DNA from 3 places in the Ensifer sp. 1H6 genome. Region 1 is predicted to be linked to each of the others. Evidence: riboswitches for the same ligand, from Rfam matches in the RefSeq annotation. Region 1 holds a riboswitch; each other region holds the start of a gene.
What was found. Region 1 has a riboswitch for cobalamin ahead of bluB (5,6-dimethylbenzimidazole synthase). Riboswitches for the same ligand answer to the same signal wherever they lie in the genome.
Positions count from the first base shown of each region.

Region 1 (3,271 bases):
CGATCCGCCGCTGGGCGGTCTCGCGCCGAAGACCCAGGCGCAACTGATGCATGAGGCGCTGGCAGGCAGGTGGAGCGATGCGGATTTCAGAAGCGCGCTTGGCGAGCAGGCACAGCGCAAGCTGAGCTGAACGGCAGAATCGATCTTTCCGGTCCCCGGCGTTCTGCGGCGGGGGCCGGTCGCCCTGTTTTCATCTCACTTTCAATTCTGGGAGGACTTTCATGACCGAGCAATATGGCCGTCTCGACGGCAAGATCGCCATCGTCACCGGCGGGACGCAGGGGCTGGGCGCAACGATCGCCAACCTGTTTGCGGAACGTGGGGCTAAAGGTGTCGTCATCTGTGGACGCAACGTTGCCAAGGGCGAAGCGAAGGCCGAGCAGATCCGCAAGGCAACCGGCGCGCAGGTACTTTATGTCGAGGCAGACCTCGAAAAGGTCGAGGACGCGCGCAAGGTCGTCAGCGCCTGCGACGCCACATTCGGGCGCGTCGATGCGCTGGTCAATGCGGCGGCGATCACCGATCGCGGCACCATCCTGGACACCAGCCCCGAACTGTTCGACCGGATGTTCGCTGTCAATGTGCGCGCACCGTTCTTCCTGATGCAGGAAGCGGTAAAGCTGATGCGGCGGGAGGGCACGCAGGGCACCATCGTCAATATTGGCTCGATGTCGGCGATGGCCGGTCAGCCGTTTATCGCCGCCTATTGCTCGTCGAAGGGGGCGCTGGAGACGCTGACCAAGAACACCTCCTATGCGCTGCTGCGCAACCGCATTCGCGTCAATGGCCTCAATATCGGCTGGATGGCGTCCGAAGGGGAAGACCGCATCCAGCGCGAATTTCATGGGGCGGCAGACGACTGGCTCGAAAAGGCGGCCGCCAGCCAACCCTTCGGTCGGCTTGTCGACCCCAAGGAAGTCGCGCGTGCCTGCGCCTATCTCTCGTCGGATGAGTCCGGCCTGATGACGGGGTCGGTCATCTGCTTCGACCAGTCGGTGTGGGGCGGCTATGACGGCTCGCCGCATCCGGTCGCGCCGCTCTGACATCTGACGCTGTCGCGAGGCCCTGTGGAGTGACCGGCAAGCGACGCCGGACTTGCTTGTCATTCCCTGTGGGCTGTGCCCTTATGACGCCGTCAGGTGCCCGCAACGCGGGAGAATCGGGAATCCGGTGTTATTCCGGAACGTGCCCAACGCTGTGACGGGGACGACTGCCTCTAGGGATTTTGAGCTTGCTCAAGATCTTGCCACTGGATCTTCATGTGATCTGGGAAGGTGAGGCGGCCGGTTGATCCGAAGTCAGAAGACCGGCCTGGCAAGATAGACCGATATCCGCGCGGACGGCGGAAGGTTGTGCATTGTTGGGGATCGAACGATGCTGACTGACGCTAATGGCGGCCTTGCGGCTGCAGAGGCCTTTTCATCCGACGAGCGCGAAGCCGTCTATCGAGCCATCGAAACGCGCCGGGACGTGCGGGATCAGTTCCTGGCCGAACCCTTGCCTGACGATGTGGTGATGCGCCTGCTCAATGCTGCGCACCGGGCGCCATCGGTGGGTTTCATGCAACCGTGGAATTTCGTCGTGGTCCGGCAGGCCGAAACCCGCGAGCGGGTATGGCAGGCCTTTTCCCGCGCCAACGACGAAGCGGCATTGATGTTCGATGGCGACCGCCAAGCGAAATACCGCTCCCTGAAGCTGGAGGGGATCCGCAAGGCACCCTTGAGCATCTGCGTCACCTGCGACCGCACGCGCGGTGGAGCGGTCGTTCTCGGGCGCACCCATAACCCGCAGATGGATCTCTATTCCACCGTCTGTGCCGTGCAGAACCTCTGGCTTGCGGCGCGCGCCGAAGGCGTTGGTGTCGGCTGGGTCAGTATCTTTCATGAAAATGAGATCAAGGCGATCCTCGGCATTCCCGATCATGTCGTGATCGTCGCCTGGCTTTGCCTCGGATATGTCGATCGCCTTTACCAGGAGCCGGAACTTGCGGTTAAGGGCTGGCGCCAGCGGCTGCCGCTGGAGGAGCTGGTGTTCGAGGAAGGCTGGGGAACCTGCCGAAAGGCAGACGCTGCGATCAGTTGCTCTGAACCGGCTGGTAGCCCGGACCCTTCGGATGGCGAAGGTCGATCGACGTTTCCTCCTGGGGAAGGAACGTCGGCCCGATGACCCGCACCTTGCTCTTGGCGGGATCGTAGGGGCGCTCCTCCGCAGCCGCCTTGGCGGTAGGGGCGGCCGCTTCCTTCTTGCCCTCGATGACGATGATCGACGATTCGCTGTTGCCAGTGTTGCCACTGGAAGCCTTGGGCGTCGTCGCGATCTTTGGAATCTGGCAACCGCAAATGCCCGGCTTGCCGACGCCGCGCGTCCGATAGGCAAAGGCGTTTGGCAGTTCTTTATAGGGGCGTCCCGTCGAGGCGGAGACCATCTGGTCGCTCTCCTCGGTCGCCAGGTCGTGGAAAAATAGTTCTGTTTCGGCACCCGGGCAGCGGGCGCGGCAGGCCTGCTCGTCGCGGGCGAAGTCCACAGGGCTTGCCTCGGACGAGATCGGGAAGAAGGCGCCATCGCAAGTGCGCACGCACATGGTGCGAAGCGTGCCGGAATAGACGCCGCTTTCCGGCGGGTAGGTGCCCATTTCGCCGTCCCGCAGCATTGGTCCGTAGCTTTCGTCCGGCGGCAGATCGCGCAGGATGTTGCGGTACGTTTCCGGCTCGTCCGGGTCGGCGGTCGCAAATTCCTCGCTGCCACCATAGCAACCGTTGATCTCGAGGGCGGCGAGGATGCGCCGGCGCGTATCGTCTCCATCGCCTGACATCAGCTGCTGGCGCTCCGATTTGAGGATGCGCAGATTGTCTTCCATCTCGGCGATCAGACTGTTGATGTCTGTGCAGATATCCGGGTCGCCGCCGTTGAAGACGACGACGCTGCCTGTGCCGCAGCCGGCGCGTCGGCGATCGTTGCGCGCCCGGCGCAATTCGATGTTCTGTCGGGAAATCGCGCTCGCATAATCGCGGGTATCGGCCGTAGTTTCGATGGCGGCGGGCAGTTCGGCGAGCCGAGTGTTCAGGCGGTCGCACACGCTGGAGGCCAGCGCCTGATCGGCAAGAACCAGAAGCAGCGGCAAGGTCGCCGCGGCTAGGGTTTTCATGTTCCGGAACACGGGCGAACGTCCATTCCTGCAACCGCACGGCGCCACCCTTGTTGTCCGGGTTCGGTCGCTGTCGGCACTTCCTGTTTCAGCCCTATCATAAGGCTTGTCGCCGCCGGTGCAACG
Region 1 covers NZ_MOAI01000002.1:214,728-217,998, reverse strand. The annotation lists gene BKP54_RS03895 (phytanoyl-CoA dioxygenase family protein) at 1-130, shown strand, start outside; gene BKP54_RS03890 (SDR family oxidoreductase) at 222-1,043, shown strand; cobalamin riboswitch at 1,121-1,330, shown strand; gene bluB (5,6-dimethylbenzimidazole synthase) at 1,375-2,166, shown strand; gene BKP54_RS03880 (DUF2865 domain-containing protein) at 2,075-3,145, opposite strand.

Region 2 (3,271 bases), on a different contig from region 1:
TTCTGGGTGGAGGAGGGCGTCGGGCTTGAAGACAGCCTTGCCTATCAGGATCGCTTTGCCGAGGGCATGGACGACAAGATCCGCGCCGCCCATCTGATTGCCTTTTACAGCAACCAGCTCACGCTCGCGCTTGGCGGCCTCTATCTCGGTGGGGGCATCGTGGCAGCCGTTCGCGGCCTTCGCTTCGAAGAATTTTCGCGGGCCTATGGCGAACGGCTTGTCGCGGCCAAGCGGTTTCATTTCAGCCTTGCCTTGCCCGCAGCCGGGGATCATGCCCCGGCGACTGCGGACGTCTTCGGCGAAACCTTCGCTGCGCATCTGGCGCCGATCGTCGTCATGTTGAAGCGTCGCACCGGCCTGTCCTCGGGCGCGCAATGGCGGCTTGCGGCGGATTCGCTTGCCGGTGGGTTCCTGGAGATCGGCCGCGTCCTCGGCGACGAGGAGACCGCGATGGCGAGGGCGCTGGCGATCGTCAAGCGCGCGGGTACGTCGCTATTTTCCGACAAGCTCCGTTACGAGGACATCGTGATCGAGATCGGCGGCAATCATGCGCTGTCGCGCACCTATCGCCTGCGCGGCGGCTGCTGTCTCTATTATCGAACGGAAGGTGGCAGCTTCTGCGACAGTTGCGTGATGCTGGCGCCGGACGACCGCCGCGCGCGGTTGCAGGCGCATCTGCTGGCATTGCAGGCGCGCTGAGACATCTCGACGACAAAGCCCCTGATATCGGCGATATCAGGGGCTCCGGGTTGATGGCGAAATCTGGCCGGTCTGTTACGCCTTGGCGAAACGATCGTTGATGAAGCCCGACACGACGCCGAGAACAATCCAGAACGCGAGCGTGGTGGCAAGGGCTGCCACGGCGAATTCAGCGCCGAGCACGGCCGGCACATTGCTGGAGATGTCCGACGGTTGCGGCGCGCCATAGACATGCGGTGCCGCGATCAGCACGAGGCCGATGATCTTGGCGGCGATCTCTTGCCGCAAGACCAGCAGATAGAGACCGGCGGCAGACAACAGCACGGTTGCACCCCACCAGACCTGGCGGTCGCCGAGTTCCGCGGCCGGGAAGCCCGGCAGTTCCGGCGGCAGACCGATTGCCGGCAGCATGTGCACGGCAAGCCAGCCGCAGGCGCCCCAGAGCGCGCCGTTCCTGAGCGTGATCGGGTAGCCGATGACGAGGCTGACGCCGGCGAGCAGCAGCGCGAAGCCGGAGCCGGTCACCAGATTGGCGATCAGCGTGCCGGAAAAGCGGCTCATGCCGAACATGATGCCGCCTTCCTCGTGTTCGCCCTCATGGGCGTAGGCAGGCGTGATCGGCGACAGGGCGTCAAGCAAAGCGCCAATCGGCGAAACCGCCTTCAGCGACGAATGCTGGTCGTGGTTTGCTGCGGCCGGATCGGCCGTTCCCGGCTGAACGGCTGGTTGTTCGCCGGCGGCCGGTGCCTCGCCTTCGAATTCTTCCGCGTGCAGGATCAGCGGTACGACGCGCAGTTCCTGGGCGCCGGTCATGAAGACACCGGCAATCAATCCAGCCACGATCGCGGCCAGAAGCGTTCTGACAATCATTTTCGATATCCCTCGATATCGGCGCGCCATGCATCTGGCAGGCAGCGCCGTGTCCCACTGGCAAATATGCGAACGGCTCCGTCCGGCAGATCTTCAATCTGCATCAGACGCGAGCAAACGCGTCCGGCTGTCTGCCGGAAGCGTTTTTGTCCGCAGCTATGTCGATGCGGAACGCAAGTCGCGTCCCGGAACATCGCTTAGTGGCAGGGGAAGCCATAGGAGTGGCGGGTGTCGTGCGCGGTATCGTGCAGCACGGCCGAGTTCGCCAGGCCTGCGCCGAAGACGAGGAAGCCGCCGATGAGGAGCGCGATGATACCTGCGGTCAGACGATCGCTGAGGGAGAGCGGAATGCTCGAAACTGTAGATGTAGCCATGACAACCTCCGTGATGGCGTCGGGATCTTTCCCGGTTTGGGCCCTATGCCCGCATCGACTGGCAGGTTTCCTGGCTCAGGACGTCGGGTGAGATCACCCTGGATTTGCCTCGCCTTCCCAGAGCAAGGGCCGCCCTCTCGCGGTCTTGTCTCCAGTGGCTTCTTCCGGATCGCTCCGGAACGGCGCATTCACGTCGCTCTACAGTCGCGGGGTCGGCCGTGATTTGAATGCCCAGCATGGGTCCATCCGTCACGTTCCCGTTTACTCCCGAAACGCGTTCGCGTTGCGGGAACCAATCGATCCACGATGATTAGGATCGCACCCCGGAGATGTCAATTAGACTTGCGCCGCCGCCCGGTCCATCCGCGACAAAATCACGAAGGATCATGCGTTTATAGGCTTCGACGATCTGGTCGCCCTCTGCTCTGGTGACGGAGACCGCAAGCCGCATCGTGCAATCGCCGAGATGCATGATCAAAAAGGCGGCGCTGTCGATCGTTTCGCGCGGCGTGTCGGGCGCAAACCGAGCCCAGACGTCGGCCAGAAGCTGGCCGCCGGCACGGCTTTGCAAAAGGTCGATCTCGCGCAGCGCCTTGTCGGCCTGCATCGCTGACCAGATGTCGCGCATCACAGGCTCGGCCAGGAACATATCGTAATAGATGTCGAACAGCATGGAGAAGGCGTCACGCAGTTCCGAGATCGACGTCACCTTGGCAAGCTCGGCCCCGATGCATTCATTGCAGACCGCATTGTAGCGCTCGGCCAGCGTGCGCACGATCGCCGCCTTGTCGGGGAAGTACTGGTAGAGGGAGCCGATCGAGATTCCAGCCTTTTCAGCGACTTCGCTCATGCGCATGGCGTCGCTGCCCTTCTCCTGGATGATCGCCGTGGCGCAGGAAAGGATGTGCTCGACGCGCTCGCGGCTGCGCTTCTGGCTGGGCGTGCGGCGCAGCGCCGGCTCGTCGTCAGCGGGGATTGTGGAAGGGCTTGCATCGGGAATCATGAGTAATGCTCACATTTTGACTTGACTCCTAAAATACGAGGATTTATCACATTTGCAAATGTGAGAGATGCTCATGTTTTGCAATCAACCTCAGGAGGAAGCGATGACTGACAAACTCACACTGGTTCTGGGCGGTACGGGCAAGACGGGGCGGCGGGTGGCGGCCCGCCTTGAGGAGCGGGGTATCGCGGTGCGCATCGGCGCCCGTTCGGCATCGCCTTCCTTCGACTGGACGGATGAGGCGACCTGGGCGCCCGTGCTTGAAAATGTCGAGCGCATCTATATCAGCTACCAGCCGGATCTGGCGGTGCCGGGCGCCGTCGAA
Region 2 covers NZ_MOAI01000055.1:18,146-21,416, forward strand. The annotation lists gene BKP54_RS33560 ((2Fe-2S)-binding protein) at 7-699, shown strand; gene BKP54_RS33565 (CbtA family protein) at 775-1,569, opposite strand; gene BKP54_RS33570 (CbtB-domain containing protein) at 1,767-1,943, opposite strand; cobalamin riboswitch at 1,986-2,255, opposite strand; gene BKP54_RS33575 (TetR/AcrR family transcriptional regulator) at 2,254-2,946, opposite strand; gene BKP54_RS33580 (NAD(P)H-binding protein) at 3,050-3,271, shown strand, end outside.
Region 2: linked by a shared signal. The riboswitch ahead of BKP54_RS33570 (CbtB-domain containing protein) and the one ahead of bluB (5,6-dimethylbenzimidazole synthase) in region 1 are both predicted to bind cobalamin.

Region 3 (3,271 bases), on a different contig from region 1:
GGGCGCGAGACATCGCCGAAGATGATCGGCGGGCGTACGTAGCGCGAGCCGTAGCTCTGCACCCAACCGCTCTGAGTGAACCCATAGCCGGAGAGCTGCTCGCCGAAATACTGCACCATGTCGTTGCGCTCGAATTCGCCGTGCACCAGCACCTCGATGCCGATTTCCTCCTGCCAGCGCACGGCCTTCTCCGTCTCCTGGCGCAGGTAGGCGAGGTAGTCGACATAGCTGAGCTCGCCCTTGGCATGCAGCGATCGTGCCTGGCGCACCTCTGACGTCTGCGGGAAGGAGCCGATCGTCGTCGTCGGGAAGAGCGGCAGTGCCAGCCTGTCTTCGTGCCGGCGCCGGCGCGTTGCAAAACTCGATTGACGGCGGCTGTCTGCTGCCGTCAGGTTCTTCAAGCGTCCGGCAACGAGTGGATCGTGGACCTTGAGCGAGGTCAGCCGTGCCTCGACCGCAGCAATCGATTTTGCAAAGACCTGCTCGGGATTGGCCAGGCCCGGCTCGAATGCGCGGGCAAGCAGGCTGAGTTCGTCCAGCTTCTGCAGGGCGAAGGCAAGCCAGGAGCCGAGCTCCGGATCGAGCGCTCGTTCGAGATCGAGGTCGATTGGCACGTGCAGCAGCGAGCACGACGGTGCAAGCTCGATGCGATCGCGGCCATGCGCCTCGATCAACGGCTGCAGCCGGCGGAAGAGGCCGGCAAGATCGGTACGCCACACATTGCGGCCATCGACGACGCCGAGCGACAGCACAAGCTGTGCCGGTACCGTCTGAAGTAGCAAGTCGAGCTGTTGCGGCGCCCGCACGAGGTCGACATGCAGCCCGGCAACCGGCAGCGAAAGGGCTGTCGGCATGTTGTCACTGACCGCGCCGAAATAGGTCGCGAGCATGATTTTCAACTGCGGAAGTTCCGAGGCGAACGTCTGGTAGGTCAGCGCCAGCGCCTGGCGTTCCCGCTCAGTGAGATCGAGCACCAGGCATGGCTCGTCGATCTGCACCCATTCGACGCCGGCTTCCCCAAGCTCGGTGAGAAGCTTCGTATAAACAGGCAGCAGCCGCTCGATCAGATTGATGGTGTCGAATCCGCCGGCAAGCGCCTTGCCCAGTTTCAGGAAGGTGACGGGGCCGAGGACGACAGGGCGGGTGACATGCCCGAGCGCCTTGGCTTCGAGGAAGGCGTCAAGCGGCGCATTGCGCGTCAGCTCGAAGCGCTGATCCTCCGCGAATTCCGGAACCATGTAGTGGTAGTTCGTGTCGAACCACTTGGTCATCTCCAGCGCCTGGTTGCCCCCGTCGGGCCCGCCATGCGTGCAACCGGACGCGCAGGCGGCAGTCGTCGAACCGCGCGCCATGGCGAAATAGGCGTCGAGGTCGACCGGGCCGCCCTTCCAGCCATAGGCCGGTGGCACCGCACCAACCAGCACTGATGTGTCGAGAACCTGGTCGTAAAGCGAGAAGTCGTTCGATGGAATGATCTGGATCCCACGCGCCTTTTGCGCGGCCCAGTTTTCGGCCCGCAGCCTGGCGGCGACGTCGAGCAGGTCCTGTCTCTCGATCTTGCCGGCCCAATAGCGCTCCAGCGCGAACTTCAGTTCACGGTGGCTGCCGATACGTGGAAAGCCGAGATTGGCTGTCTTGATGGTCATTTCCTTACCCCGAAGGTTGTGGGCAAGGCTTTGAATGCGACGCATCCACGACCGAGACTGGCTCGCTCGTCAAGGCGACACATCGGACACCCCGCCCGTGGACGTTATCTATCGCGGCAGGTCTCCTGGCTTGCGGGTCAACACGAACCGTCCCGTCTTCCCGAGGCGTCTCCCTCAGTGACATCATTGGACGACCGCTCGCCGCTTACAGTTGCGGGGGCAGCTCCGGCATGAGCGCCTTGCGGCGCCGCACCGAATTCCCTCTTAGCTCCGGCCTGTCGTCAGACGAGCCGCAGAACCACGATTGTTCGACAATGCCCCGCAAAGTCGACGGCGTCAATCGTATAAAGAAATGTTTATGTCTTTATTTTCTCCATTCGGCCGAGGTCGAAAGTTTGTCGCAAGGGCGGCGACGCGACTTCATCATTTGGCGTCTGCGGCGAAAGGGCACCGCCCGGATCAGAGCCCGCTACGTGCTGCCACGGATCAGCAACATCGCCCGCGCGCGCCCGGATGCTGTCATTGTCTCGCGTCAGGCCGATGTCCCTCAGTTGGAACTCGCTGAATGTATCGATGGTCGTCGTGGCGTCGGCAGCTCTCTTGGCCGAAGTCCAGACGTGGAGGATGATCGATCGCAGTGCGCTAAGCATTGCTAACCCCTTCAGTTCTGTGGTGATGTGTTCGCGAGAAAATTGAGGATTTTGGTGGTTTCGCGCAAAGCGATTTCTCGCATGCTGCCATAAAGAATGCTTATCTCACTTCATGAGCAAGATTCCCCCCATGAGTGCGGTGCGCGCGTTCGAGGCCGCAGCCAGGCACTTGAGTTTCACCCGCGCGGCGCAGGAGCTCGGCATGACGCAAGCCGCTGTCAGCTATCAAATCCGACTGCTGGAGGACCGCACCGGCACGCCGCTGTTTGTCCGTCTGCCACGGGAAGTGCGCTTGACGGCTGCCGGACGGCAGCTTGCGCCGAAGGTGACCGAGGCGCTCGATCTACTGGGTACGGCGTTCTCCGAGATTGCCGACAAGACCGAGCATCACCTGCACATCTCGGTACTGCCAACCGTCGTCTCAAGTTGGCTTGGTTCCAGGCTCGCCTCGTTTCAGACAGCCCATCCAAACATCAGCATTCGCGTGCACATGTCCACGGAGCTGATCGACTTCAAGCGCGATGCGATTGATCTCGTGGTGCGCAGCGGCAACGGCGACTGGTCGGGCAATGAAGTGTTTCCTCTTTTCCCGATCGAATACATGCCCGTCTGTACGCCGACGTTCCTGGAAAAACATCAGCTGAAGGATCCGGCCGACGTTCTCACGGTGAGGCGCTTCGGCAACGCCAGCTGGTGGCGGCGCTGGATGACCGAAGCGGGCGTGGAACCGCCGGCCAGCAATGGCACTGAGCTGATCTTCGACGTCCAGGCAATGGATGTGGCCACCACATTGCTCGATCATGGCATTGCCATGGTCGTCTCCACCTTTGTGATTGAGGAGCTTCGCAGCGGAAAACTCGTCCGGCCGTTCAACCATGTGGTCAGGGATGGCCGTGCCTATTGGCTGGTCTATCCGCAAAGCCACCGGCGGCAGAACAAGATCCAGGTGTTTCGCGAGTGGATCATTGCCGAAGC
Region 3 covers NZ_MOAI01000009.1:103,095-106,365, forward strand. The annotation lists gene metE (5-methyltetrahydropteroyltriglutamate--homocysteine S-methyltransferase) at 1-1,646, opposite strand, end outside; cobalamin riboswitch at 1,744-1,964, opposite strand; gene BKP54_RS12975 (LysR substrate-binding domain-containing protein) at 2,427-3,271, shown strand, end outside.
Region 3: linked by a shared signal. The riboswitch ahead of metE (5-methyltetrahydropteroyltriglutamate--homocysteine S-methyltransferase) and the one ahead of bluB (5,6-dimethylbenzimidazole synthase) in region 1 are both predicted to bind cobalamin.